Phenylobacterium montanum: one gene and its partner. The protein of the gene in region 1 interacts with the protein of each later gene in a pairwise test. Links are inferred from orthologs where the notes say so. Each region holds a gene or a part of one and is shown on either strand. Other genes may lie near its edges.

Region 1 (14,659 bases):
GGCTGGCGCGGGAGTTCGACTATCAGGTCCAGTTCAAGCCGACCGAGGAGGTGCGCAGCCTGCTGCGGTCCGAGCGCTACTACCAGGCGCTTTACGACCCCGCCGCCTTCCACATCGACCCGCTACGTTACGCCCGTGCGATCGCCTGCGCCCTGGAGGTCGAGGGCGGGCGCGTCTTCGAGGCCTCGCCGGCCCTCGTGCTGGAGCATGACGGCGCGGCGCCGCGCGTGCGCACGGCCGGCGGCGAGGTCCGCGCCCGGGACGTGCTGATCGCCTCTGGCGGCTATACCGGCCATCTCGTGCCCGCCCTGGCGCGCAGCTTCCTGCCCATCGCCACCTACGTCATGCTGACCGAGCCCGATCCCGAGGCCATCGGCGACGCCATCCGCACCCGCGCCGGCATCGGCGACAACCGCCGGGCCGGCGACTACTACCGCCTGGTCGATGGCGGCCGGCGCATCCTCTGGGGCGGCAAGATCACCACCCGCACCTCCGAGCCGCGCCGTCTCGCGACCCTGCTGCATGACACCATGGCCTCGACCTATCCCCAGCTGAAGCATCTGAGGGTCGAGATCGCCTGGTCCGGGCTGATGGCCTATGCCCGCCACCTGATGCCGCAGATCGGCCCCCTCGGCCCCGGCCTCTGGTCCTGCACCGCCTTCGGCGGCCATGGGCTGAACACCACCGCCATCGGCGGGCGGGTGATCGCCGAGGCCATAGCCGGCGACAGCGACCGTCACCGCCTGTTCGCCCCCTTCGGCCTGGACTGGAACGGCGGCCCGGCCGGCCGGGCGGCGGTGCAGGCGACCTATTGGTGGCTCCAGGCCAACGATTTCTGGCGCGAACGCGGGGCCGGCCGCGATCGGTCGGCAGGCTGAGGCGAGGGCGTCATGCAGCATCCGGACAATGTCGACTATCCGCCGCTGATGTCCCGCCCGGTGGTGTTCGCGCCCGCCCTGGCCATGCTGTTCGGCCTGCTCTGGTACGTCCATCTGGGCTCGCTGGCCGCAAAGCAGGCGGGCGTCAAAACCCTCGCCGACCTTCCCGCCGATGTCATCGGCGCGGCCCTCGCCGCCGTGCTGGTGGCGCTGGCCTGGCGCGTGTGGGTCAGGCTGGCGCTGCGCTGGCAGATGGCGCTGGTCTGGCTCGGCCTGGCCGGCCTGCTGCTCTACTTCTTCTATTCCTTTGATCTCAGCTTCGACTTCATCCGGCGCAAGATCGGCTTTCTGGTCACCCAAGGCCTGGTGACCACCATCTACATCTCGGCCATCTCCATCGTCCTGGCCTCGCTCCTGGCCATGGTGGGGGCGATCGCCAAGCTGTCGCAGAACGGCGTCGCGCTCGGCGTGGCCAATTTCTACACCTCGCTGTTCCGGGGCACGCCGCTCCTGATGCAGCTCTACATGATCTATCTGGGCCTGCCGCAGCTGGGCATCGTGATCGGACCTATCCCCGCGGGCGTTGCGGCCCTGTCGCTCTGCTATGGCGCCTACATGACCGAGATCTTCCGTGCGGGGATTGAGAACATCCCCCGCGGGCAGTGGGAGGCGGCGAGGGCCCTGGGCATCAAGCCCTTCGACACCCTGGCCCGGATCATCCTGCCCCAGGCCATGCGCATCATCATTCCGCCCACCGGAAACCAGTTCATCGCCATGCTGAAGGACAGCTCGCTGGTCTCGGTGGTGGGGGTCTGGGAGCTGATGTACCTGGCCCGCACCCAGGGCCAGACCGAGTTCCGGCACCTGGAGATGATGATCACCGCCGCGCTGATCTACTGGCTTCTGTCCATGGTGCTGGAAGTCCTCCAGGCCAGGCTGGAGCGCCACTTCAACCGGGCGCACATGCGATGAGCGAAATTCAGGCCCAAGGCGCCGCGCCCGCGATCGAGATCCGCGGACTGTTCAAGCGCTATGGCGCGTTCGTCGCCCTGACCGACGTGTCTTTGACCGTGGCGCCCGGCGAGCGGTTGGTGATCTGCGGCCCTTCGGGCTCGGGCAAGTCGACCCTGATCCGCTGCGTCAACGCGCTGGAGGGCTTCCACCAGGGCGAGATCCGGGTCGGCGGCCAGCGCCTGACCCGCGAGCCCCAGGCCGTCGAGGCCGCGCGCCGGCAGGTCGGCATGGTGTTCCAGCAGTTCAACCTGTTCCCGCACCTGACAGTGGTCGAGAACTGCGCCCTGCCGCTGCGCGTCGTGCGCAAGCTGCCGGCCAAGGCCGCCCACGAGCGCGCCGAGGCCTACCTGGCCAAGGTTCGCCTGTCCGACCAGGCGGCCAAGTTCCCCCAGCAGCTCTCCGGCGGCCAGCAGCAGCGGGTGGCCATCGCCCGGGCCCTGGCCATGGAGCCGGAGGTGATGCTGTTCGACGAACCCACCTCCGCCCTCGATCCGGAAATGGTCAAGGAGGTGCTGGACACCATCCTCGGCCTCGCCCGCGAGGGCATGACCATGGTGGTGGTGACCCACGAGATGGGCTTCGCCCGTCAGGTCGCCGACCGCGTGGTGTTCATGGACCGCGGCGAGATCGTCGAGCAGGGAGCGCCGGAGGCCTTCTTCACCCAACCCAAGACCGAGCGGGCGAAGGCCTTCCTGCAGCAGATTCTGCGCTGAGGGCCATTGGGAAATGGATGGCGCAATCTGGATTGCGTGGTTCGAGACGCTCGCTTGCGCGAGCCCTCACCATGACTGGATTGGGTGAACCGCAAAAAGCCTCGTCATGGTGAGGAGCGCCCCGTCAGGGGCGCGTCTCGAACCACGCAACGGCTGCGGCGCCTACCGCCGCACGAAGCCGAACGAGAAGGCCGCGCCCTTGTGATGCTCGATCGAGGCCAGCACCGGCTCGCCGGCGGCGTCGTAGCAAGTCTCCTCGATCAGGAAGGCCGGGCCAAAGTCCCGGAATTCGGGCCGGGCCTGCAGGTGCGCGGGCAGGGCGGCGGCGGTCGCCTTGGCGGTAGACATCACCGGCCGGCGGCCCGCCGCCTCCAGCAGCGCGGTCAGCGAGCCGCCGCGGTCGCAGCGGACCGCCTCGGCGGACAGCAGGGCCGGGGACACGAAGTCGGTCGAGGCCAGGATCGCCGCCGCCCCGTCAAGGCGCACCCGCTCGATCCGCAGCACTGGCGCGCCCTCGGCCAGCCGCAAGGCCTCGGCGATCTCGGGTGGGGCGGGCTCTTCGGCCAAGTCCAGTAGCCGCGGCGTCGGGTCGAGGCCGGCGTGCAGCATCATGTCGGTGGCGCTCTCGAAGGCGGTGATCGGCCGGGCGACCTCGATCCGCGCCAGGGCGGTGACGAAGCGGCCCCGGCCATGCTCGGCCCGGATCGCCCCATCCTGCTCCAGCCCCTTCAGGGCCTCGCGCAGGGCCGAGCGGGAGACGCCGAAAGCCGCGGTCAGCTGCGCCTCGGTCGGCAGCTGGTCGCCCGGACCCAGGCCCTGCTCGGCGATCAGGGCGCGCAGATCGGCGGCCAGCCGCGCGGCCTGGCTGATCGATCCCCGAGCATCGGCTCCAAGCCGGGTGCGGGCGAAGCTGAACGAGAATAGCCCGCCGCGGTGATAGTCGTGCGCGAACAGGGCGGGGGCGCCGGCGGCGTCATAGCCGGTCTCGGCGATCAGCATGGCCGGGCCGAAGCCGCCCAACCGGCATCGGCCCTGGGTTTCCGCCGGCAGCTCAACCGCGCTCGCCGTGGCCGCCGACATCCGCACCGGCGGACCGCCTTCGGACAGGCGCGCGATCAGGGAGGCGGTCCAGTCGGCCTCGTACAGCGGCCCAGGCAGGCGCGCGGCCGGGACATAGGCCAGGGAATAGATCAGCGGTTCGCCCGCATGAGTGCGCAGCCGCTCGAGCCGGAGCACCGGCGCGCCCGTGGCGCAGCCCAGGGCCTGGGCCACCTCCGGTTCGGCGCCGACCTCGCCCACCGACAACAGCCGCGTCTGAGCCTCGTAACCCGAACGGCGCAGCATCTCGGTCAGGCTCTCGAAGGCGGTGGCCGGCCGTTCGACCCGCGCGGCGGCGGCGGGGGCGACGAAGCGGCCCTGGCCGTGCTCGGCCACGATCACCCCTTCCTGCTCCAGCCGCTTCAGCGCCTCGCGCAGGGGCGGCCGGGAAGCGCCGAACATGGCCTTCAGGGCGGCTTCGGTCGGAATCCGGCGCCCCGGCCCCCAGCCCTGCGAGCGGATCAACGCCAGGATCTGCTGGCGCAGCCGCGCGGCGACCGAGCGTTCCTGCAGGGCGAGGGGAGAGGTCATGGGTTCCGGGTTGTCGGACAAGGCGACGGCTTGCGAAAGGAGCCTGAACCGTGCGATTTGGTCAAGGCATAGGCCGGTCCGCTTGACAGCCGTGAACGCCCTGAAATAGTGCGCCGCAATCCAGATGTCTGACAACAGAACGGGCGCGGCCATGCTGAACTTCGACGAGCCGCGCTTCCTGCGCATCCAGTCCGGCGCCGTGGCCCTGGCCCAGCCGATCACGGCGGCGGTCGACGCCCTGCTGGACAAGGGCGCCGCCAATCTCTTTTTCCTCGGCACAGGCGGCGCGGGCCTGCTCATGCAGCCCGCCTTCGAGCTGCTGCGCCGCCGCTCCGGCTTTCCCGCCTACCTCGAGCGGCCGGCCGAGTTGGTCCTGACCGGCCACGCCGCCCTCGGCCCGCAATCGATCGTGGTGATCCCTTCGCTGTCGGGAACCACCGCGGAAAGCCTTGCGGTCGCCGAGGTCGCCAAGGCCCGCGGCGCTGCGGTGATCGCCCTGACCGGTCACGGAGATTCACCCCTGGCGGCCCTGGCCGACTACGCCCTGGTCAACTTCGCCGAGGACGACACCTCGTGCGAGTCCTTCTATCTGCAGTCCCTGATCCTGGTCCTGGCCGTCATGCGCCACCGTGGCGAATTCGCCGGCTTTGACGCCGCCCTGGCCGAACTCGCCCGCCTGCCGGCCCTGCTGCTGGAGATCAAGCGCGCCTTCGAACCCCAGGCCAGGGGCATGGCCGCCTTTATCGCCGAGGGCGCTGGCCCCATCGTCACCGCCGCCGGCGCCGCCTGGCCCCAGGCGCACTATTACGGCATGTGCATCCTGGAAGAGATGCAGTGGATCCGCACCCGCCCGGTCCACGCCTCGGACTTCTTCCACGGCACGCTGGAACTGGTCGAGCCGGGCGTCAGCCTGATCGTGCTCAAGGGCGAGGACGAGGCCCGCCCCCTGGCCGAGCGCGTCGAGCGCTTCGCCGACGGCCACACCGACCGACTGCTGGTGCTGGACGCCGCCGCCTTCGCCTTGCCGGGAATCTCGGCCGAGGTCCGCGCCCTGATCTCGCCGGTGATCCTGGCCACGGTGCTGGAGCGGGTCAGCGCCCACCTGGAGGTGATGCGCGACCACCCCCTGACCACCCGCCGCTACTATCGCCGCGTGGCCTACTGAAAAGCGACGCGCCGCGGTGTGCCCGCGGGCGCTTCGCTCCGCCGCGGTCTTCCGCTAATGTATCGCTTTCTCACGTTTCAGTTCCCGTTCCATCGCTTCAGGCAGGCCGCGGCCGGCGCGGCAGGGTGAGAAGGGACCATTCGATGAATCCGAACAAGGCGCTTTGGGAAAAGGGTGACTTCACGCGCATCGCCTCCAGCATGCGCGAGAGCGGCGACGCCCTGGTCGAGAGCCTGGGCGTCGGCCCCGGCATGAAGGTGCTCGACCTGGGCTGCGGCGACGGCACCACCGCCATCCCGGAGGCGCAGCGCGGGGCCGAGGTCCTGGGCGTCGACATCGCCGCCAACCTGGTCGAGGCCGCAAACCGGCGCGCGCGCGAGTTCGGCCTCGCCAATTGCCGCTTCCAGGAGGGCGACGCCTCCAATCTCGAAGGCCTGGCCGACGACAGCTTCGACCTGGTGGTCAGTATCTTCGGCGCCATGTTCGCCCCGCGGCCGATGGACGTGGCCAGGGAGATGCTCCGCGTGACCAAACCGGGCGGGCGCGTCGTCATGGGCAACTGGATCCCGGGCGATCCCACCCTCGTGGCCCAGATCCTCAAGATCAGCGCCGCCTTCTCCCCGCCCCCGCCCGAGGGCTTCGTCAGCCCCATGCTGTGGGGCGTGGAGGACGAGGTCGCCGCCCGCTTCGGGGCCGCCGGCGCGCCGCGCGAAAACATCGCCTTCGCCCGCGAGACCTACGTCTTCAACTACCCGCACCAGCCCGCGGCCCTGGTCGACGCCTTCCGCGACTACTACGGCCCGACCATGAACGCCTTCGAGGCGGCGCGGAAAGACGGCCGCGACGGCGCCCTGCTGGACCAGCTCTACGGCCTGTTTGAGGCCCAGAACACCAGCGCGGACAAGGGGAAGACGTCGATCCCAGCGACGTTCCTGAAGGTGACGGTGACGGCGCCTTAGGCGGGTGGACGCCGAGGGCCGACAAACGCCGCTGACATACCCACCTTGACCAGAACAAAATAAGAACATATAAGCTGAGCCTTTCCCCAAATTCAGGAGGCTCGATTGACCGTCTACGATCGGCGTTTTCGGCTGGCCGACGGGTCCGGCGCGCTCGGACTGAGTTTTGGCCCGGATGGCCTGTCCCTGGCTGGCGTGCCGTTGTTGCGGACGACAGTCTCGGGTTTGGCGCCGCGCCCGGCTGGCGAACTCGATGTCCTGATCAAGGGCGCCTATGGCCGCGAGCTGGATGTCGCCGGCCTGTCGGCCGGCCTTCGCGTGGTCGCTGAGGCGCTGAACTGCGGTCACGAACCGCGGGCCATGATAGCCGCGCTGCAACTGCGGCTGACCGAACTGGACTGGCGGGGAGCGGTGCGGATTGCGACCGTCGAGGATGCTCTGGCGAAATATAGTCCGGAACAGCCGCGCGACTGGCGTGGCCGCTGGACGGACGGCGGCGACGCCGGGCCAACACCCGGCGAGACCGGAACGCCGCAAGCTGATAACGCCCCTGCCAGCCCGACGAGTTCGTGGGGCGTCGGCCCGGTCCATCTGGAGGGCGGGCGGCTGATTCCGATCCAAGGCGGCAACGGCGGGATCGGAGGGAACGGGCCACCGCCAGACCCCTTCGAGGTCCAGCCGGCTGAGCCGGTCTATACGGTCCAGCATCCGCCCATCGGAACCGAACCGGACCGCAGGATCGTCGGTGGTTTGGAGTACCCAGTTTGGCGAAGTGCGAAGCTTTCCGATGGAAGCAAATGGCCGGTTGCGACCGTCAGCTCGATCCGCGCCGCGATCAACAGCATGCCGGGCAGGACGCCCCAGCTTCGCATCTATGTCCCGACGAACGGTTATGGCGACATCCTGTTGGGCTCGACGCCGAACATGGATTTGCCCGAAAGGCCGGAGGGATACGATGAGGTATTGCTGCGCGGGCGCCCGCAGGTGACATCTTCACGCGGCCTCGAAACGGGCCATGCCGACGACGGAGTGGAAGAAGCTTTACGATTAGCGAGATCAAACGAGTTCAAGGAGATCTGCTTCAATCTGAGCTTCACGAACTGCACGGGTATGGTCGTTCAGAGCGTACGGCGGCCCGACGTGTTGGCGATAGTCAGGCCCCAGTTGGACGTGGGGTACAACTTCCGGCCCTACGAAACCTGGTCTCCTCGCCAAAAGCCGGAAGAGCGCCAGGAGGAAATGCCTGACGTGCCGGGCATTCGCCGCCTCAATGATTTTACCAACAGGGTCGCCCTCGCCGAATTTATGCGCATGCGCGACATGGCTAAGGCATTCCGCTCATGTTCGTGACCTCGGACATTTTTGATCTGCGCCAGATCGGCTGGGCGCTGGATGTCGACTGGCGGGAAAACCTGATCTGCGGCGTCGATGTGCACGGCTCCGTCTGGCCGGGGATCGAGCCTGCTGCAGAGTTCATGGTCGCCGCCGCCAAGAAATGCGGGCTGTTCGAGGAAATTCGATACGCGAGCTATCATGTCCCTGGGGAGGACCGGAGCCGCCTCATCAAGCCTAAGTCCTTTGAAAAGATCGCACGTGGAGGACTGCAAGGGGCATTGGGCGCCAACGGCCTCATGCTCGACGGCTTTCGCGAGGCGGTTGGCGCTGAACGCAACCGTATCGCCTTTGGTGGCGATGCGACGGGATGGGCGCCCTGGGACCGGAGGGACTATGTCGGCGAACCCCCGGCGGGGCGCCAACGCTCTCTGCACGCGCATTTCCTTTTTCCTGTGCAGGGGGATCCATTGGCTGTGAGCAGCGAACTGCTGCGCCTGGCCGCCACGAGCATGGGCGCCGAATACGGCTACGTATTCATCCGCGACGCTCTATGCCGGCCCCGCGGTTATCCAATGGACAGCAGTGTCCCGCCCTACTTCGCTCCAAGGGGGCAAGTCTGCAGAAGCGAAATGGACAACTGGTGGGGGTACGCGACGCGACGGTTCTGGGAGGAGAAACACCCGTTGTTGAGGGATCTGTGCCAACAGAACCTTCTGTGCGAGCGGCATCTCTCCGCGCCGGTCCTGAGTTTCGGACAGCTTGGGTGTTGGATCAATTGCGAGCCGGGCAGGGGAAGGTTGGAGAACCTGGGCGAAGGCCGAATGCTCTGGAGCCTGACCGACGCCGAGATGGTCGCGGCTCGCCCCATTCTGAACGAGGCCGGCCTGCTCCTCTCGTGCCCGGAACGGGTCTATCGCGATCTGCCCGGCGGGGTGGCGCCGGCGGACCGACCCATCCCGCCCCGGATCGATTTTCGATACGAGGACGGGACTAAGCCGACCTACCACTGATCCGTTGGGTGGCTCCGTCGCGAAAGCAGTTTTCAACTCACGATGAGAACGTATTGCCAACCTGAACAAACCATGTACAGTCCGATCCTGTTCGCGGGCGATGGCCGGTGGGCGACGCGGCCGGGCGGCGGCGAGAATCGTGGGATAAGGTCGGATCGCAAATGAACCAGACGGTGTTGAGACTCGTGGGACGGGATGACGCGGACAAGCGGCGCGCGCTGGAAGCGGCGCTGAGCCAGATCGACAAGGCCTTCGGCAAGGGCTCGGTGATGAAGCTCGGCGAGAAGGGCAAGATCGTCGAGATCGAGTCCGTTTCGACCGGGTCGCTGGGCCTGGACCTGGCCCTGGGCATCGGCGGCCTGCCCAAGGGGCGGATCGTCGAGATCTACGGGCCGGAAAGCTCGGGCAAGACCACGCTGGCCCTGCACGTGGTGGCCGAGGTGCAGAAGGCCGGCGGCACCGCCGCCTTCGTCGACGCCGAACATGCGCTGGACCCCTCCTACGCCCACAAGCTGGGGGTCAATCTGGATGACCTCTTGGTCTCCCAGCCCGACACCGGCGAACAGGCGCTGGAGATCACCGACACCCTGGTGCGCTCGGGCGCGGTCGACGTGATCGTGATCGACTCTGTGGCGGCCCTGACGCCACGCGCCGAGATCGAGGGCGAGATGGGCGACAGCCTGCCCGGCCTGCAAGCCCGCCTGATGAGCCAGGCCCTGCGCAAGCTGACCGCCTCGATCTCCAAGGCCAAGACCCTGGTGATCTTCATCAACCAGATCCGCATGAAGATCGGGGTGATGTACGGCAGTCCCGAGACCACCACCGGCGGCAATGCGCTGAAATTCTACGCCTCGGTCCGCCTCGACATCCGCCGCATCGGCTCGGTCAAGCAGCGCGACGAGATCATCGGCAACAATGTCCGGGTCAAGGTGGTCAAGAACAAGGTCGCCCCGCCGTTCCGCGAGGTCGAGTTCGACATCATGTACGGCCAGGGCATCTCCAAGCTGGGCGAGATCATCGACCTGGGCGTCAAGGCCGGGGTGGTGGAGAAGTCCGGCTCCTGGTTCTCCTACAACAGCCAGCGTATCGGCCAGGGCCGCGACAATGTCCGCGAGTTCCTGAAAGCCAATCCCGACATGGCGGCCGAGATCGAAAAGGCCGTGCGCGGCAAGGCCGACGTGATCGAGGAGGAACTCCTGGTCGGCGGGCCTCCGGACGACGTGGAATAGGCTTCGCCGCGGCCGCTTCGTTTCGGCGGATCCCGCTGACCCGCCAGTCGCCGAAGCGAACCCCGCACGGCCGCAGCGATGGAAGGACGTCCGGGCCCCCCCGAGCCCTGGGCGTCCTTTTCGTTTCGGGACAGGTCGAATCTTGGGCCAGCGCCCCTCCTCAACCGCCCATCCCGGCGAATGCCGGGACCCAGATCCTATGGCGCAGGCTTTGGACCTGGATCCTGAAGAAATTGGCGACCGTCTGGAGCTTTATGATCTGGGTCCCGGCATTCGCCGGGATGAGCGGATATTATTCCATCCGATCTCGACCGCCCTAGCGAAAGACGACGCCGCACGCTTCCGGAGCGCGCCCATCCAAACGCAGCTTGGCGACGCGGGGCCGGTTTTTCTATATGGAGGCCTGAAACCTATGTAACGCGGACGGGTCCTTCGTCCGACGCCGGAGCCGCTATGCTTAGCCTGAAAGAGATCCGCAGCACCTTCCTGGACTATTTCGGGGACAATGGGCACGCCGTGACGCCGTCCGCGCCTCTGGTGCCGCAGAGCGATCCCACGCTTCTGTTCGTCAACGCCGGCATGGTGCCGTTCAAGAACATCTTCACCGGCGCCGAGACCCGCTTTGCGCCCAGGGCGGTGTCGTCGCAGAAGTGCGTGCGCGCCGGCGGCAAGCACAACGACCTGGACAATGTCGGCTATACCGCCCGCCACCTGACCTTCTTCGAGATGCTGGGGAACTTCTCCTTCGGCGACTATTTCAAGGAAGGCGCGATCGAGTTCGCCTGGACCCTGATCGACAAGCATTTCCAGCTGCCCAAGGATCGCCTGCTGGTCACGGTCTACGCCGAGGACGAGGAGGCGCCGGTCCTGTGGCGCAAGATCGCCGGCTTTTCCGACGACCGCATCATCCGCATCCCGACCAGCGACAACTTCTGGTCCATGGGCGACACCGGCCCCTGCGGCCCCTGCTCGGAGATCTTCTACGACCACGGCCCGTCTGTCGCCGGCGGCCCGCCCGGCTCGCCGGACGAGGACGGCGACCGGTTCATGGAGTTCTGGAACCTGGTGTTCATGCAGTTCGACCAGTCCGCCGACGGCGGGCGCGTGTCGCTGCCCAAGCCCTCGATCGACACCGGCATGGGGCTCGAGCGCTTCTCGACCATCATGCAGGGCGTGCACAGCATCTATGAGATCGACCTGTTCAAAAACCTGATCGCCGCCAGCGTCGAGCTGACCGGGGTCAAGGCCGAGGGGCAGCACGCTCCCAGCCACCGGGTGATCTCGGACCACCTGCGCTCGTCCTGTTTCCTGATCGCCGACGGCGTCACCCCCTCGAACGAGGGTCGCGGCTACGTCCTGCGCCGGATCATGCGCCGGGCCATGCGCCACGCGCACATCCTGGGCGCCCAGGACCCCCTGATGCACCGCCTGGTCCCGGCCCTGGTCGAGCAGATGGGCGCGGCCTATCCCGAACTGGTCCGCGCCCAGCCGGTGCTGGTCGAGACCCTGCGCCAGGAGGAGGAGCGTTTCCGCCGCACCCTCGGCCGCGGCATGACGCTGCTGGAAGAGGCGACGGCGGGCCTTTCCGCCGGCGGCGTCCTCTCCGGCGAGACCGCCTTCAAGCTCTACGACACCTACGGCTTCCCCCTCGACCTGACCCAGGATGCGGTGCGCGCCAAGGGCCTGACCGTCGACCTGGAAGGCTTCGACACCGCCATGGATCGCCAGCGGCAGATGGCGCGCGAGAGCTGGGCCGGCTCCGGCCAGACCGCCCAGTCGGCCGAATGGTTCGCCCTGCGCGATCGCCTGGGCGCCACCATGTTCACGGGCTACGACGACATCTCGGGCGCGGGCGAGACCCTGGCCCTGGTCAGGGACGGCGCCGTGGTGGACGCGGCCGAGGCCGGCGAGACCGTCGAAGCCCTTTTCGACATGACCCCCTTCTACGCCGAGAGCGGCGGCCAGGCCGGTGACCGCGGCGAGGTGGAGTGGGCCGGCGGCCGCGCCCTGGTGGTCGATACGCAAAAGCAGGCCGGCGACCTGTTCGCCCACACCCTGGAGATCAAGCAGGGCCGTCTCGCGGTCGGCGACAAGGTCACCCTGGCGGTGGACGCCGAGCGGCGCCTGCGCACCCGCGCCAACCACTCCGGCGCGCACCTGCTGCACGCGGCCCTGCGCCATGTGCTGGGCCCGCACGTGGCCCAGAAGGGCCAGATGGTCGACGGCGAGCGCCTGCGTTTCGACTTCTCGCACGGCGGCCCGCTGACCCCCGACGAGCTCGACCGCATCGAGGCCGAGGTCAATGCGGTGATCCGCCAGAACCAGCTGGCCCGGACCGAGGTCATGGCCCCCGACGAGGCCATCGCCGCGGGCGCCGTGGCCCTGTTCGGCGAAAAGTACGGCGACAGCGTGCGCGTCCTGACCCTCGGCCGGGCGCTGGAGGGCGAGGGCGCCTATTCGGTCGAGCTGTGCGGCGGCACCCATGTGGGCCGCACCGGTGACATCGGCCTGTTCAAGATCGTCAGCGAGGGCGGCGTTGCGGCCGGCATCCGCCGCGTTGAGGCCCTGACCGGCGAGCCCGCGCGCCGCTTCCTGCTGGACCAGGCGGCGGTGGCCAAGGCGCTCGCCGACCAGTTCAAGGTCCCGGTCGCCGAGGTCCCGGCGCGGATCGACGCCCTGGTGGCCGAACGCCGTAAGCTGGAGCGCGACCTGGTCGAAGCCAAGAAGCAGTTGGCCATGGGCGGTGGCGGCGGCGCCTCCAGCGTCGAGACCATCGCCGGGGTGCAGTTCGACGGCCGGGTGGTCGAGGGCGTGTCCCCGAAGGACATGCGCCCCCTGGTCGACGAAGCGAGGAAGCGCCTGGCCAGCAACGGGATCGTCGCCTATGCGGCGGTGAATGAGGGCAAGGCCTCGATCGCCGTGGCCCTGACCGCGGACCTGGTCGGCCGCTTCAACGCGGCGGATCTGGCGCGGGCGGCGGTGGTCGCCATGGGCGGCCAGGGCGCCGGCGGCAAGCCCGACTTCGCCCAGGGCGGCGCCCCCGACGGCGTCAAGGCGGCCGAGGGTGTTGCGGCGGTCAAGGCCGCGCTGGCGGGATGATCAACCCTTCTCCCCTTGCGGGAGAAGGAGGGGCCCATGGCGAAGCCATGGGAGGATGAGGGGTTGCGCTGCCCTCTCCGAGAAAGCAGCGCGCAAAAGAAGTGAGGGGCCGGCGCGACCCCTCATCCTCCCACCCGCTTCGCGGGCGGGCCCCTCCTTCCCCCGCAAGGGGGGAAGGGAATTTTAAGCCGCCAGCGCCCTGGTCAGGTTCGCCGCGATCTTGTCGATGAAGCCTTCGGTGCTCAGCCAGCCCTGGCGGTCGCCGACCAAGAGGGCGAGATCCTTGGTCATCGAGCCGCTCTCGACCGTGTCGACGCAGACCTTCTCCAGGGTGTCGGCGAAGTGCGCGAGGTCGCTGTTGCCGTCCAGCTTGGCGCGGTGCTTCAGCCCTTGCGTCCAGGCGAAGATCGAGGCGATCGAGTTGGTCGAGGTGCTCTCGCCGCGCTGATGCTGGCGATAGTGGCGCGTGACCGTTCCGTGGGCCGCCTCGGCCTCCATGATTGCGCCGTCCGGGGTGATCAGGACCGAGGTCATCAGGCCCAGCGAGCCATAGCCCTGGGCCACCGTGTCCGATTGCACGTCGCCGTCGTAGTTCTTGCAGGCCCAGACGAAGCCGCCCGACCACTTCAGGGCCGAGGCGACCATGTCGTCGATCAGGCGGTGTTCGTAGGTGATCCCGGCGGCCTTGAAGTCGTCCTGGAACTCCGTCTCGTAGATGGCCTGGAAGATGTCCTTGAAGCGCCCGTCATAGGCTTTCAGGATGGTGTTCTTGGTCGACAGATAGACCGGGTACTTGCGGCTCAGGCCATAGTTCAGGCTGGCCCGGGCGAAGTCCTTGATCGAGTCGTCGAGGTTGTACATGGCCATGGCCACCCCGGCGCCCGGATACTCGAACACCTCGTGCTCGATCACCTTGCCGTCGGCGCCCTCGAAACGGATCGTCAGCTTGCCGGGACCCGGCACCACGAAGTCGGTGGCCTTGTACTGGTCGCCATAGGCATGGCGGCCGACGATAATCGGCTGGGTCCAGCCCGGCACCAGGCGCGGGACGTTCTTGCAGATGATCGGCTCGCGGAAGATCACCCCGCCCAGGATGTTGCGGATGGTGCCGTTGGGCGACTTCCACATTTTCTTCAGGTTGAATTCCTTCACCCGCGCCTCGTCGGGGGTGATGGTGGCGCACTTGATGCCGACGCCATGGCGCTTGATCGCCTCGGCCGCCTCGACGGTCACCTTGTCGTCGGTGGCGTCGCGGTGCTCCATGCCCAGGTCGTAATAGTCGATCTGCAGGTCCAGGAACGGGAAGATCAGCTTGTCCTTGATCATCTTCCAGATGATCCGGGTCATTTCGTCGCCGTCCAGGTCGACGACGGGATTGGCGACTTTGATCTTGGCCATGGGCGCTCCAGCTTGAGCCGACTGCATAGGGGCGCGCCGAAGGCGGGAGGGGGGCCCTGGGACCGGTCCCGGCGCGAAACTCGGATCGCTATAGACGCTCGCGGGCGCTCGCGAAACCCGCTATCAGCCACAGAATGAGCGAGCTGCTCCCTTGCCCCTGCGTGATCCTGAACGAGCCTCAGCTGGCCGAAAACATCGGCGCGGTCGCCCGGGTGATGGCCAATTTCGGC
Region 2 (14,763 bases), 480 kb from region 1 along the record:
AGGACCACAAGCTGATGCAGGATCTGGGCGGCGCCCGGATCATCACCCGGGCGCAGGGCTCGACCATTTTCGACGGCGAGGGAACGCCGCTCCTGGACGGCATGGCGGGCCTCTGGTGCGTTCAGGTCGGCTATGGCCGCGAGGAGCTGGCCAAGGTCGCCTACGACCAGATGCTGGAGCTGGCCTACTACAACACCTTCTTCAAGACCGCCTCGCCGCCGACCGTGCTCTTGGCGACCAAGATCTCCCAGCTGATGGGCGGCAATCTGAGCCACGTGTTCTTCAACAATTCCGGCTCGGAGGCGGTCGACACCATCATCCGCCTCGCCCGCTACTACTGGCAGCTCAAGGGCCAGCCCGAGCGCAACGTGCTGATCGCGCGGAACAACGCCTATCACGGCTCGACCATCGCCGGCGCCAGCCTCGGCGGCATGAGCCACATGCACGCCCAGGGCGGGCCGTTCGTGCCGGGCATCGAGCATGTGATGCAGCCCTACCAGTTCAACGAGGGCTTCGGCGAAGACCCCGAGGCCTTCTGCCAGCGCGCCGTCGACGCCATCGAGAGCAAGATCCTCGAAGTCGGGCCGGAGAAGGTCGCCGCGGTGATCGGCGAGCCGATCCAGGGCGCCGGCGGCGTCATCATCCCGCCCGAGGGCTACTGGCCCAAGGTCGAGGCCCTGTGCCGCAAGTACGGCTGCCTGCTGGCCGTCGACGAGGTGATCTGCGGCTACGGGCGGCTGGGCCAATGGTTCGGCTTCCACCACTACGGGATCAAGCCGGACCTGGTCTCCATGGCCAAGGGCCTGTCCTCCGGCTACCTGCCGATCTCGGCCGTGGGCGTGGCGGACTTCATCGTCGAGGCCCTGCGCAGCGTCAGCGACGACTTCGTGCACGGCTTCACCTATTCCGGCCATCCGACCGCTGCGGCCGTGGCGCTGAAGAACATCGAGATCATCGAGCGCGAGGGCCTGGTCGAGCGCACCCGCACCGACACCGGCCCCTACCTGGCCAAGGGCCTGGCCGAACTGGCCAAGCATCCCCTGGTCGGCGAGGCCCGCTCGGTCGGCCTGATCGGGGCGGTGGAGATCGTCGCCGAGAAGGGCACCAACAAGCGCTTCGGCGGCAAGGAGGGCCCGGCCGGCCTGATCGTGCGCGACCTCTGCATCAAGCACGGCCTGATGGTCCGCGCCGTGCGCGACTCGATCGTGTTCAGCCCGCCGCTGGTGATCACCCACGCCGAGATCGACCAGCTGGTCGGCACCATCAGGAAGGCGCTGGACGAGGCCCTGCCGGCCCTGAAGGAGATCAAGGCGGCGGCTTGAGGCCAAGAAGCACCCTTCCCCCTCGCTGGGGGAAGGGCTTGCTTTCGGTGAACTGAAACATGCCCGACTTCGTCATCGCACCCGCCACTGACGCCGACCTGCCGGCCGTGGTCGAGCTGGTCAACTCCGCCTATCGCGGCGAGGGCGCTGAAGCCGGCTGGACCACCGAGGCCAGCTATATCGACGGGCAGCGGACCAGCCTCGCCCTGCTGGCCGAGGAGCTTGCGGCGACGCCTACGCCGAGCCTGCTCCTGCTGCGCCGGGAGGCCGGCGGCGACATCCTGGCCTGCGCCATGGTCGAGCCGCACATCGACGAGGGCTACGCCTATCTGGGCATGATCACGGTCAAGCCCGGCCTGCAGGCCGGCGGCGTCGGGCGGGCCATGCTGGAGGCGGCCGAGGCGCACGCCGCGGCGCTCGGGGCCAGGCGGACCGAGATGACCGTCGTGCACCTGCGCGACACCCTGATCGCCTGGTACGAACGGCGCGGCTATCGGCTGACTGGGGCGCGCAAGCCGTTCCCGTACGACGACGCCCGCTTCGGTACGCCAAGGGTGGCGGGCCTGGAGTTCGTGGTGCTGGACAAGGCGCTCTGAGCCCATGGCCCTCTATGACGGCGACACCTATGACCTGACGGAGGTCGACAGCCTGTGGCGGACGACCGCCCGGCCGGGGCGGGATTTCCCCCGCCTGGAGGGCGATATCCAAGCCGAGGTCGCCATCATCGGCGCCGGTTTCACCGGCCTTTCCGCCGCCCTGCACCTGGCCCGCGAGCATGGGATCGGGGCCGTGGCGCTGGAGGCCGGGCCGATCGGCTGGGGCGCCTCGGGCCGCAACGGCGGCTTCTGCGTGCCGGGCGGCGACAAGCTGGGGCTGGCCGCCATGGCCAAGCGCTGGGGCGCGGACGAGGCGAGGCGCTATCACGCCTTGACCCTGGCCGCGGTCGAGCGGGTCGCCGGCGTCCTGCGCGACGAGGCGATCGAGGCGGAGCCGCAGCCCGGGGGCGAGCTGACCATGGCCCACAGCCCCAGGGCCTTCGCCGAGCAGAAGGTCGAGCGCGAGGAGATCCTGGCGCTGACCGGCCACGAGCGCGAACTCCTCAGCGCTGAGGCCCTGGTCGAGCGCGGCCTTTCCGCCGGCTTCGTCGGCGGCCTGCGCGAGCCGGTGGGCTTCGGCCTGCATCCCCTGAACTATGTGCGCGGCCTCGCCGCCTCGGCCGCCCGCCACGGCGCCAGGCTGTTCGAGCACAGCGCCGTCACTAGCTGGCGGCGCGAGGGCCAGGCCCACCGGCTGGAGACGGCGACGGGCTCGGTCGTGGCCAGGAAGGTGATCGTCGCCACCGGCGGCTATCCGCCCGAGCAGATCAATCCCCAGATCGGCGGACGGGTGCTGCCGGTCCTGTCGAACATCATCGCAACGCGCCCCCTGACGGCTCAGGAGCAGGCCGCCCAGGGCTGGACCTCGACCCAGGCGGTCGACGACAGCCGCGCCCTCTTGCACTATTTCCGCCTGTTGCCCGACGGCCGCTTCCTGTTCGGCGGGCGCGGCGGCCTGGGCGGAAGCGACGCCTCGGCGCGATCCTTCCGCGCGCGGCTGACGGCGGAGTTCCACACCATGTTCCCGGCCTGGCGCCACGTCGAGATCACTCATTTCTGGCGCGGCCTAGTCGATCTTTCGGCGGACCTCGCGCCCCATTGCGGCGCGCTGGAGGAGGACCAGACCATCCTGATGGGCTGCGCCTATCACGGCTCGGGTGTCTCCATGGGCAGCGAGACCGGCACCCAGCTGGCTCGGCTCGCGGCGGGGCTGGACACGCCCGCCCTGCCCGGCTTCATGCGCCGGCCGCCGCCGCGGTTTCCCCTGCCGGGCCTGCGCAAGCTCTACCTCGCCGGCGCCCTGGCCGGCTTCGAACTGAAGGACCGGTTCGGCTGATGACGCGTTCGGTTCCTATATCAAAGACCCAATCCCCCATCATCGGAGCGCCCGCATGACCACGACCGCGACCCTGGAGCGCCCGGCGGCCAACCCCCTGGGCATCAGCCGCCTGGACCTGATCAGGACCGGCGCCTTCATCGACGGCCGCTGGATCGACGACCCATCCGGCCAGCGCTTCGACGTGGTCAATCCGGCTGACGGCGCCCTGATCACCGCCTGCGTCGATGGCGGGCCGGAGCTGGCGGCCCAGGCGGTGGACGCGGCCCACGCCGCCTTCGCCTCCTGGCGCGAGACCACCGCCAAACAGCGCTCGACGCTGCTGCGCGCCTGGTTCGACCTGATCAACAAAAACGCCGACGACCTGGCCCGGCTGATGGCCTGGGAGATGGGCAAGCCGGTGGCCGAGGCCAGGGGCGAGATCGCCTATGGCGCCGGCTACATCGAGTGGTTCGCCGAGGCCATCAAGCACGAGAACGGCGACGTGATCCCCGAGCCGATCGCCGGCCGCAAGATGCTGGCGGTGCGCGAGCCGGTGGGCGTGGCGGCGGTGATCACCCCCTGGAACTTCCCCATGGCCATGATCGCCAGGAAGTTCGGCCCGGCCCTGGCCGCGGGCTGCACGGTCGTGGCCAAGCCGGCCGAGGACACCCCGCTGTCGGCCCTAGCCCTGGTGGCCCTGGCCGAGGAGGCCGGCATCCCGAAAGGCGTGATCAACATCATCCCCGCCAGCCGCGAGCGCACGCCGGCGATCTCCAGCGTCTGGCTGGCCGACAGCCGCGTGCGCAAGGTCTCCTTCACCGGCTCGACTCCGGTGGGCAAACTGCTGGCCAAGGGGTCGGCCGACACCCTCAAGCGCCTGTCGATGGAGCTGGGCGGCGACGCCCCCTTCATCGTGTTCGACGACGCCGACCTGGACATCGCCGTCGACGCCCTGATGAAGGCCAAGTTCAGGAACGCCGGCCAGGCCTGCATCGCCGCCAACCGGGTGCTGGTGCAGGACGGCATATATGACGCCCTGGCCGAGCGCATGGCCGCCGCCGTCGGCAAGCTGACCGTGGGCGCAGCCCAGGACGGCGCCTTCGACATCGGCCCGCTGATCAACGCGCGCGCCATCGAGAAGGTCGAGCGCCTGGTGGGCGAAGCCAAGGCCCAGGGCGCCAAGGTGCTGGTCGGCGGCGCGCGCCATGCGGCGGGACCGAGCTTCTTCCAGCCTACGGTCCTAGCCGACATGCCGGCGGACATGCGCGGCAGTTGCGAAGAGATCTTCGGCCCGGTCCTGCCGCTGGCGCGGTTTTCCACCGAGGACGAGGCGGTGGCCCTGGCCAACGACACCCCGTTCGGCCTGGCGTCCTACTTCTGCACCCGCGACCAGAAGCGCATCTGGCGCGTGGCCGGCCGGCTGCAGAGCGGCTTGGTGGGGGTCAACGAAGGCGCCATCTCCAGCGAATACGCTCCCTTCGGCGGGGTCAAGGAGAGCGGCTACGGCCGCGAGGGCTCGGCCCATGGCCTGGCCGACTACCAGTCGCTGAAATATGTGTGCCTGGGCGGGCTGGGGTGAGGCTTGGCGCTACAGCAGCTGGTCGGGCTCCAATCCCGCTGGGGATTGGACGGTTTCTCCTCGGGCCGGCCATGAGACCCCGTTCCGATCCAAGCTGAACAGCAATCGCGCGTCCTCCCGCACCTCAACCGCCAATGGAACGGGTGGCTGCCGCAATATCTGATGCGCCAGATGGCGGGCCTGATCGAAATCGTCGACGACATCGAGGACCAGATCCGGAACGATCGAATAGACTCGGTGAGCGTACAGGCTGAACACCCGCATAGTCGGCTCCTTCGCACATTGAGGCGGGAGCGGACTGGGGTCTCTCTCAGCCACCGGCGCCCGAAAGGCCGCTGCCGGTGATGCAACGCATTGTATGCTCATGGCCATGGAGAGTCCGCCCAAATCGGTAAATTGATACCGATCGAATCGAGCGGACGCCGAATATCCGATCGGAAAGGGGCGACGCCTAAGGTCTGAGGCTCCCCGCATAGGCGGCCAGGTCGATGATCTGGGTGTCGTTCAATCCGCCAGCCGTAGCGCGCATCGGCGCGGCTTCAGGGTTGCTGCGCGTCCCGGTGCGGAAGGCGAACAGCTGGCGGGCGATGTAGGTCGGCGAGCGGCCGGCCAGGGGCGGTCCCAGGCCGCCCTTGAGGCCCACGCCGTGGCAGGCGGAGCAAGGGGCCGCCAGGGCCGCGCCGCGGGCGATCGCGCCCTTGGGCACATAGGCGACGAAGCCGACATGGCTGTCGCGCAACTCGAACCGCTGCATCGAGTCCGGCCCTTCGAGGATGCGCTGGCCCAGCGGGACCCGCGTCCCCTTGCCGAAGCCATAGACGAAGTGTTCGGCGACGAAGGGCGGGATCCTGTCGGCCTCGACCACCCGGACATGGGCGGTGAACTTCAGGCGGCTGTAATAGTCGGCGGCCTGGGCCGCCGCCTTGGGATCGACGCCCTGGGCCGTGTCGGTCATCAGCTGGATCGGGCGGAAGGCGGAGCCCTTGGCGCGTGCGCCCGAAGCGAAGTCGGCGACCTGGCGGCGGATGTAGTCGGCCGGGAGGCCCGCCAGGGAGGCGTTCTCCGGCCGCCCGGCGCCGTCCGGCAGGTGGCAATAGCCGCAGGCGCCGGCTGGCCCCTGCCCCTCGGCCACCGCAGGCGGCATGGGTGGGTGCTCGGCGGGCCGCCAGTCGACTGCGTGGCCAAGGTCGCCCAGCTGGGCGTCGGTGAAGCCGGCCTTGGAGCCCGGCAGACGACGCAGCGCCTTGGCGTCGGCCTTGGCGGCCGCGCCCCGAACGCCAGCCGGGTACAGCCAGTCGCCCGATGCCGTCTCGGCCGCCGCAAACGCCGCCAGCGCCATCGCCGCGAGCCCTACGGCCGCCGGCCAGATCGGTTTCATGCGAGCATCCCCCAACCCCGCCCGAGCTTGGCCGCAGCCGGCGCACTACGCAAGTCGCCCCTTCCACGCCCGTCGAACGCATGAGATGAAACCGGTCAAGGGCTTTGAAGGGGGATTCCATGCCGGCTGGACTGACACCGGTCGCGATCGCAGTCGTATTGCTGGGCGGCTATCTCCTGGGTTCGATCCCGTTCGGCCTGATCGCCACCCGCCTGGGCGGCGCTGGCGACATCCGCAAGGTGGGCTCGGGCAATATCGGCGCGACCAACGTGCTGAGGACCGGCCGGCGCGACCTGGCCCTGATCACCCTTCTGGGCGACGGCGGCAAGGCGGCGGTGGCGGCGCTTCTGGCGCGGTTCTTCATCGACCGGATCGCTCCCGGCGCCGATCCCCTGGCGGCGGCGTCCATGGCCGGCGCGGCGGCGTTCCTGGGCCACTGCTTCCCGGTCTGGCTGGGCTTCAAGGGCGGCAAAGGGGTGGCGACCTTCTTCGGCACCCTGTTCGCCGTAGCCTGGCCGGTGGGCCTGTTGGCCGGCGCCACCTGGATCGCCGTGGCGGTGATCTTCCGCATCTCGTCCCTGGGCGCCCTTGCCGCGGCGGCCCTGGCCCCGCTGTTCGCCCTGGCCCTGCATTCCGGCTATCCGGTGGTGGTGATGGCGGTGTTCCTGGCGGTGCTGATCTATATCCGCCACCACGAGAACATCGCCCGCCTGCTCAAGGGCCAGGAGCCGAAGATCGGGGCCAAGAAGGCCGCCGAGGCCGCCCAGGCGGAATGAGCGCGTCCGAGGTCTCCGCCGCCGAGCGTCGCGACTGGCTGAGGCTGGCCCGCACCGAGACCGTGGGGCCGGTCACCTTCACGCAGCTGCTGCGCCGGTTCGGCTCGCCGGCCCGGGCGCTAGACGCCCTGCCGGAACTGGCGCGGCGCGGCGGGCGGATGACGCCGCCCCGCATCCCCTCGCCCGCCGAGGCCGAGCGCGAGATCGAGGCCGGCGAGCGGCTGGGCGCGCGGCTTTTGATCGGCGCCGAGCCCGCCTTCCCGCCCATGCTGGCGGCGCTGGACCCGCCGCCGCCGGTGATCTGGGTGATGGGCGATCCGGCCCTTCTGCAGCGCCGCGCCATCGCGGTCGTCGGCGCGCGGATCGCCTCGGCGGCCGGCCAGCGCTTCGCCCGCGACCTCGCCCGGGCGGCCGGGGCCGAGGGGTTGGTGGTGGTGTCGGGCATGGCCCGTGGGGTCGATGGCGCGGCCCACGAGGGGGCGCTGGAGACCGGAACCGTCGCCGTGCTGGGCGGCGGGATCGACGACATCTATCCCCCCGAGCACGCCGGCCTCTACCAGCGCCTGGCCGAGCGCGGCGCCATCGTCAGCGAGAGCGCGCCGGGCCAGCGGGCCCAGGCCAAGGACTTCCCCCGCCGCAACCGGCTGATCTCCGGCCTGTCCCTGGCGGTGGTGGTGGTCGAGGCCGAACTGAGGTCCGGCAGCCTGATCACCGCCCGCCTGGCCGCGGAGCAGGGCCGCGACGTCCTGGCCGTGCCCGGCTCGCCCCTGGACCCGCGCGCCAAGGGGACCAACGACCTGATCCGCCAGGGCGCGGCCCTGTGCGAGGGGATCGAGGACGTGCTGCGGGCCATCGAGCACGCGCCGCGTCTGCGCGAGCCTGGCCCTTCGCCCTACGACCCGGCCGGCTTCGAGGAGCCGGACGCGGCCCTTGTCGAGCGTATCGCCGCCCTGCTCTCGCCCACGCCGACCCCGCGCGACGAGCTGGTGCGCAGCACGGGCGCCCCTGCGCCGCGGGTCTATGCCGCCCTGATGGAGCTGGCCCTGGCCGGCCGGGCGGAGCTGTTGGCCGGGGGCCTGGTGGCCTCGGGCGACCTGTCCTGAGCCACTGCCGCAGCCTTCTTCGGTTGACAGGGCCGCCCCGCCTCCCCAATTTCCCCCGCCGCGCGAACCTTCGGCTGTTGCGGCGTAATTCTTTCCTCCCCTATAGATCGAACGCATGAACGTCGTCGTCGTCGAGAGTCCGGCCAAGGCCAAGACCATCAACAAGTACCTGGGCTCCGGCTACACGGTCCTGGCCAGCTATGGCCACGTCCGCGACCTGCCGTCCAAGGACGGGTCGGTGCAGCCCGACGACGACTTCGCCATGACCTGGGAGGTCGAGGCCAAGGCGGCCAAGCGGCTTTCCGACATCGCCGACGCGCTGAAGGGCGCCGACCGCCTGATCCTGGCCACCGACCCGGATCGCGAGGGCGAGGCGATCAGCTGGCACGTCTTGGAAGTCCTGAACCGCAAGAAGGCGGTCAAGGGCGCCACGGTCGAGCGGGTGGTGTTCAACGCCATCACCAAGTCGGCCGTCACCGAGGCGATGAAGCACCCGCGCGACATCGACATGGAGCTGGTCGACGCCTATCTGGCGCGCCGGGCCCTGGACTATCTGGTGGGCTTCACCCTGTCGCCGGTCCTGTGGCGCAAGCTGCCGGGCGCGCGCTCGGCGGGCCGGGTCCAGTCGGTGGCCCTGCGCCTGGTCGTCGATCGCGAGATCGAGATCGAGCGCTTCAAGACCCAGGAATACTGGACCGTCGACGCCGACGTGACCGCCGGGACCGACCCGTTCCTGGCCCGCCTGGTCAAGCACCAAGGCAAGAAGCTCTCCAAGTTCGACCTTTCGAACGAAGTGGACGCGACGGCCGCCAAGGCTGCGGTCGAGGCGGCCAGCTTCAAGGTCGCCTCGGTGGAGAAGAAGCCGGGCCGGCGCTCGCCGCCGCCGCCCTTCACCACCTCGACCCTGCAGCAGGAGGCCGCGCGCAAGCTGGGCTTCTCGGCCCAGCGCACCATGCAGGCGGCGCAGAGGCTGTATGAAGGCGTCGACATCGGCGGCGAGACCGTCGGCCTGATCACCTATATGCGGACCGACGGGGTGCAGTCCTCGCCCGAGGCCATCGACGAGGCCCGCCAGGTCATCGCCGGCCGCTGGGGCAAGGAATACGTCCCCGAGAGCGGGCGCATCTACAAGACCAAGGCCAAGAACGCCCAGGAGGCCCACGAGGCCATCCGCCCGACCAGCCTGTCGCGCAACCCGGGCTCGCTGCGGCTGGAGCCCGAGTTGGGCCGGCTCTACGAGCTGATCTGGAAGCGGATGATCGCTTCGCAGATGGAATCCGCCAGGATCGAGCGGACCACGGTCGAGCTGGAGAGCGCCGACGGCAAGACCGGCCTGCGCGCCACTGGCCAGGTGGTGCTGTTCGACGGCTACCTCGCCGTCTACGAGGAAGGCCGCGACGACGAGGCGGACGAGGACGGCGGGCGCCTGCCGGCGATCCGCGAAGGCGCCGACGCCAAGGTCCTGGCCGCCCGCGCCGACCAGCACTTCACCGAGCCGCCGCCGCGCTATTCGGAAGCCTCACTGGTCAAGAAGATGGAGGAGTTGGGCATCGGCCGCCCCTCCACCTACGCCTCGATCCTGACCGTGCTCAGAGACCGCGCCTATGTGCGGATGGACAAGAACCGGTTCATCCCCGAGGACAAGGGCCGGCTGGTCACCGCCTTCCTGGAGCAGTTCTTCCGCCGCTACGTGGAATACGACTTCACCGCGGCGCTGGAGGAGAAGCTGGACCTGGTCTCGGCCGGCGAGCTGGACTGGAAGGCGCTGCTGCGCGAGTTCTGGAAGGATTTCGCCGCCCAGGTGGGCGAGATCGGCGAGCTTCGCACCACCAACATCCTCGATGCGCTGAACGAATCCCTCGGCCCGCACATCTTCCCCGACAAGGGCGATGGGTCCGACCCGCGCGTGTGCCCGACCTGCGGCACCGGGCGGCTGTCCTTGAAGACCGGCAAGTTCGGCGCCTTCATCGGCTGCTCCAACTATCCGGAATGCCGCTATACACGCCCGATCGCCGCGCCGGATGGGGAAGAGGCCGCTGAAAGCGGCGACCGGGAACTCGGCCAGAACCCGGCCACCGGCCAGGCCGTGTGGCTGCGCATCGGCCGCTTTGGCCCCTACGTCGAAGAGACCGGCGGCGAGAAGCCCAAGCGCGCCAGCCTGCCCAAGGACTGGCCGCCAGCGGGCATGGACCTGGAAAAGGCCCTGCGCCTCCTGTCCCTGCCGCGCGAGGTGGGCGCCCACCCGGACGACGGCGGCATGATCCTGGCCGGCATCGGCCGCTATGGCCCCTACGTGCAGCACAACGGCACCTACGCCAACCTGCCGACCGCCGACGAGGTGTTCGAGGTCGGGCTGAACCGCGCGGTGACGGTGCTGGCGGAAAAGCGCGCCGGCGGCGGCCGCGGCGCACGCGGCGCCGGGGCTGCGGCGCTGAAGGAGCTGGGCGCCCACCCGGCCGACGGCGAGCCGGTGAAGATCCTGGCCGGTCGCTTCGGCCCCTACATCAAGCACGGCGGCACCAACGCCAACGTGCCCAGGGGCAAGGACCCGCAGGAACTGACCCTGGAAGAAGCCGTGGCCCTGCTGGCCGAACGCGAAGCCAAGGGCGGCGGCAAGAAGCCGGCCAAGGGCAAGGCTGCCAAGCCCAAGGCGGAAAAGCCGGGGGCGGCGAAGAAGGCTCCGGCGAAAAAGGCTGCCCCGAAAAAGGCCGCGGCCAAGAAGCCGACGGCGAAGAAGACCGCGGCGGAATAGGTTGGCGCGCGGACCGTAGCCTCAGCGCCGCAGGTCCACCGCGTTCAATCCGCCGCCCAGGCCAGGCCCTTGGGCCGAGGCAGGCTGCCGAAGGCTTCGTACATCCGGCTCATCGCCCCGCCGACATAGCTGGGCCGGGCGGTCATGCGGGCCAGCCAGGCGGCGGCCTGGGGCGAGCGCTCCAGCATCGCCGCGCCCTCGGGCGTGCGGCCGAAGAACAGCAGGTGCGGGAACAGGAAGCAGTCGGCCAGGGTCAGGCGATCGCCGACCAGATAGCCCAAGGCGCCGGCGGCCTCGCCGATCAGCCGCATCTGCAGCGCCAGGGGCTCGCGCGCCGAGGCGATGAAGGCCTGGTCGGGCTCGGCGCCCCAGGCGGGCCGCACCAGCCGCTCCTTCATGAAGCGGTTCATCACCGGGAAAACGTAGGCGTTGACGATGCTGATCCAGCGGATCACCTGCGCCTGGCCCGCTGCGTCGGCGGGCTGCAGCGGCGGGCCATCGAAGGCGCGGTCGACATAGTGGGCGATGGCGGCGGTCTCGTAGAGGAAGAGCTCGCCATGCTGCATCACCGGCATCTTGCCGAACGGATGCAGCCTCAGGTGCTCGGGCGAACCGACCTCGATGAGCGAGAGGTCATGGCTGACGCCCTTTTCGTCGGCGACCATCATCGCCGTCCAGAGGTAGGCGCTCTCGGCCAGGGAATGGAAGGCGATCTGCGCCATGGCGGCTCTCCACTGTCGGGGCGATGCTGCCGAACCGCCCAACGGATGCGTTGTCCTGGATCAAGTCGGCGCCGGTTGAGACTTGCAGGCTGGGTTCCTATTTCCGAACCGATCAACAAGCTTCAGGAGACGGCGTCGCAGCGTTTGGCGAAGGCGCCTATTGCGCCATGACCCATCGATCCGCCGCCCTGCCGCTCAGCCACTTCCTGCTGGCGCTGGCGGTGATGGCGGTGTGGGGGACCAATTTCGTGGTCATCCGCATCGCCCTGCAGCACCTGCCGCCGCTGACCCTGGCCGCGCTGCGCTTCATGCTGGTGACTGCCCCGGCGATCTTTTTCATCAAGCGGCCGAAGGTCCCCTGGTGGCATCTGATCGGCTATGGGCTTCTGATCGGCGCCGGGCAGTTCGGCCTGTTGTTCATCGCCATGAAGGGCCAGATCTCCCCGGGCCTGGCCTCGCTGGTGATGCAGGCCCAGGTGTTCTTCACCATCGGCCTCTCCATGGCCCTGACCGGCGAGAAGGTGCGGCCGCACCAGGGTCTGGCCCTGATCCTGGCCATCGGCGGGCTGGGCGTGATCCTCAGCCACGCCGGCGGCGGGGCGGCGACGCCCGTTGGCCTTGGCCTGTCGCTGCTGGCGGCGCTGAGTTGGGCCGGGGGGAACATCGTCTCGCGGGCCAGCGGGCGGGTGAACATGCTGGCCTATGTGGTCTGGTCGAGCCTGTTCGCCTTTCCGCCGCTGATCGCCCTGACCCTGGCCTTCGACGGCTGGCCGGCGATCCGCGAGGGCTTCGCCCATGCCGACGCGGCGACCTGGGCGGCCGTGGTCTGGCAGGCGGTGGGCAACAGCCTGTTCGGCTATGCCTGCTGGGGATGGCTGCTGGCGCGGCACCCGGCGGCGACGGTCACGCCCATGGCCCTCTTGGTCCCCGTATTCGGCATGGCGGCCTCGGCCGTGGTGCTGGGCGAGCCCCTGCCCGCCTGGAAGCTGGCCGCAGCCGGCCTGATCATGAGCGGCCTGGCGGTCAACATCTTCTGGCCCGGCCGCCGCGCGCCGGTGATCGCCGCCGCCGAGCCGGCATAGAGCCCATTTTCGCGCGCCTCGAACGCGCCTATTGAGAGCCTATGGCCAAGCCGCGCGCACCGCGCCCCACCTCGACCAGCCGCCCGCCCCAGGGGCTGCCCGACCGCGACACCCTGCTGCGCTTCCTGCGCGAGGCGGGCGAGGCGGACAAGAACGACCTGGCCAAGGCCTTCGGCCTGAAGGGCGAGGGCCGGCGCGCCCTGCGCCAGATGGTCAAGCAGCTGGAAGCCGAGGGGGTCTTGGGCAAGCGCGGCCGCAAGGGCTTCGCCGAGGCCGGCGCCCTGCCGCCGGTGGGGGTGGTCGACGTGGTCGAGCGCGACGCCGACGGCGACCTCTATGTCCGCCTGGCCAAGGGCGGCGAGGACGCGCCAGCGGTCAGGCTGGCGCCGGGCGCGCACGAGGCCATGGCCGGGGCGCCGGGCCTGGGCGACCGCCTGCTGGTCCGCTTCGAGCGGCTGGCGGACGGCCTCTTCGAAGCCAAGGTGATCAAGCGCCTGGGCCAGAGCGCGCACAAGGTGCTGGGCGTGGTGCGCAAATCCCGCCGCGAGATCCGCGTCGAGCCGGTGGACCGCAAGAGCCGCGAGACCCTGGTGCTGTTCGAGGCCGAGGCGGGCGAACTGAGGGACGGCGACCTGGTGCTGGCCCAAATCTCAGGCTTCTCGGCCGCGGCCCACACGCGCTATGGCCCCAAGCGCGGTAAGGTGCTGGAGGTGGTGGGGCGCGAGGACCAGCCCCGGGCCGCCTCGCTGATCGCCATCCACGCCCACGGCATCCCCACCGGCTTTTCCGCCGCCGCCGAGGCGGAGGCCGAGGCCGGCCAGGCGCCCGAGCTGGGCGGGCGCACGGATCTGCGCGACCTGCCGCTGATCACCATCGACCCCGCCGACGCCCGCGACCATGACGACGCGGTCTTCGCCCATGCCGACGATGCACCGGGCAATGCCGGCGGCCATGTGGTGTGGGTGGCGATCGCCGACGTGGCGTCCTACGTCCGCCCCGGCTCGCCCCTGGACCGCGAGGCGCGGGAGAAGGCCAATAGCGTCTATTTCCCCGACCGGGTCGAGCCCATGCTGCCCGAGCGGCTGTCAAACGGCCTGTGCAGCCTGCGCCAGGGCGAGAACCGCGCGTGCCTGGCCGTACGCATGGTGTTCGACAAGGACGGCCGCAAGCTGAGCCACAGGTTCGCGCGCGGCCTGATGCGCTCGGCGGCCAAACTGTCCTACGAGCAGGCTCAGGCTGCGATCGACGGGCGGCCCGACGACGCCACCGGCCCCTTGATGGACGGGGTCCTCACCCCGCTCTGGACCGCGTACCGCACGATGAAGCGGGGGCGCGACAAGCGCTCGCCCCTGGACATCGAAAGCACCGAGCGGCGCATAGTCATCAGCCCCGAGGGCGAGGTGGTCTCGATCACGCCCCGCGCCAGCCTGGAGGCGCACAAGCTGATCGAGGAGATGATGGTGCAGGCCAATGTCTGCGCCGCCGAGACCCTGGAGCAGAAGCGCACGCCGCTGATCTACCGTGTCCACGACGCGCCCAGCCTGGAGAAGCTGCAGAACCTGGGCGACTTTCTGGCCACCATCGGCATGGCCTGGAACAAGGGCGAGGCGGCGCGCACGACCCGCTTCAACAAGCTCTTGGAGCTGACCCGCGCGGGGCCGCACGCCGAAATCGTCAACGAGGTGGTGCTGCGCACCCAGATGCAGGCCCACTACAGCCCCGACAATATCGGCCACTTCGGCCTGAACCTGGACCGCTACGCCCATTTCACCTCGCCGATCCGGCGCTATGCCGACTTGGTGGTGCACCGCGGCCTGATCCGGGCGCTGGGCCTGGGGGAGGAAGGCCTTTCAGACTACGACATCGCCCGCCTGCGCGAGACCGCCGAGCACATCACCCTGGCCGAGCGCCGGGCCATGGCCGCCGAGCGCGACGCCACCGACCGCTACATCGCCGCCTATATGGAACGGCATGTGGGGGCCGAGTTCGAGGGCCGCATCACCGGGGTGACCCGCTTCGGCCTGTTCGTGCGCCTGGCCGAGACAGGGGCCGACGGCCTGGCGCCCGTCTCCACCCTGGGCGACGAATACTTCATCCACGACGACAAGGCCCATGCCCTGGTCGGGGAGCGCTCC

Evidence for each region.
Region 2: the proteins of recA (region 1) and dprA interact in binary tests that used the Bacillus subtilis proteins (3 or more experiments, as listed by UniProt). The link is inferred for Phenylobacterium montanum from one-to-one orthologs.

What each region holds. Positions count from the first base shown.
Region 1 is NZ_CP073078.1:4,912,202-4,926,860, forward strand. What follows is about bases 8,038-10,898. They hold recA (recombinase RecA), read left to right. Parts: upstream 8,038-8,864; coding sequence 8,865-9,932; downstream 9,933-10,898. Other genes in these bases: KCG34_RS22500 (hypothetical protein), read left to right, coding at 8,038-8,703; alaS (alanine--tRNA ligase), read left to right, coding at 10,386-10,898. Outside these bases: KCG34_RS22465 (NAD(P)/FAD-dependent oxidoreductase), read left to right, coding at 1-878; KCG34_RS22470 (amino acid ABC transporter permease), read left to right, coding at 891-1,850; KCG34_RS22475 (amino acid ABC transporter ATP-binding protein), read left to right, coding at 1,847-2,605; KCG34_RS22480 (GntR family transcriptional regulator), read right to left, coding at 2,768-4,234; KCG34_RS22485 (SIS domain-containing protein), read left to right, coding at 4,359-5,399; KCG34_RS22490 (class I SAM-dependent methyltransferase), read left to right, coding at 5,543-6,358; KCG34_RS22495 (hypothetical protein), read left to right, coding at 6,464-7,708; more of KCG34_RS22500, read left to right, coding at 7,699-8,037; more of alaS, read left to right, coding at 10,899-13,031; KCG34_RS22515 (NADP-dependent isocitrate dehydrogenase), read right to left, coding at 13,215-14,429; KCG34_RS22520 (RNA methyltransferase), read left to right, coding at 14,564-14,659. UniProt on the Bacillus subtilis protein: Multifunctional protein involved in homologous recombination, DNA repair and competence.
Region 2 is NZ_CP073078.1:5,391,860-5,406,622, reverse strand. The notes cover bases 6,054-9,018. They hold dprA (DNA-processing protein DprA), read left to right. Parts: upstream 6,054-6,965; coding sequence 6,966-8,072; downstream 8,073-9,018. Other genes in these bases: topA (type I DNA topoisomerase), read left to right, coding at 8,188-9,018; plsY (glycerol-3-phosphate 1-O-acyltransferase PlsY), read left to right, coding at 6,313-6,969; KCG34_RS24740 (c-type cytochrome), read right to left, coding at 6,054-6,193. In the rest of the region: KCG34_RS24765 (aspartate aminotransferase family protein), read left to right, coding at 1-1,322; KCG34_RS24760 (GNAT family N-acetyltransferase), read left to right, coding at 1,382-1,918; KCG34_RS24755 (NAD(P)/FAD-dependent oxidoreductase), read left to right, coding at 1,923-3,254; KCG34_RS24750 (NAD-dependent succinate-semialdehyde dehydrogenase), read left to right, coding at 3,310-4,815; KCG34_RS24745 (hypothetical protein), read right to left, coding at 4,825-5,079; more of KCG34_RS24740, read right to left, coding at 5,267-6,053; more of topA, read left to right, coding at 9,019-10,824; KCG34_RS24720 (glutathione S-transferase family protein), read right to left, coding at 10,869-11,546; KCG34_RS24715 (EamA family transporter), read left to right, coding at 11,714-12,628; rnr (ribonuclease R), read left to right, coding at 12,670-14,763. UniProt on the Bacillus subtilis protein: Protein that helps load RecA onto ssDNA during transformation. Binds cooperatively to circular ssDNA, is able to bridge different segments of DNA. Favors the loading of RecA onto SsbA- or SsbB-coated ssDNA and formation of RecA-DNA filaments.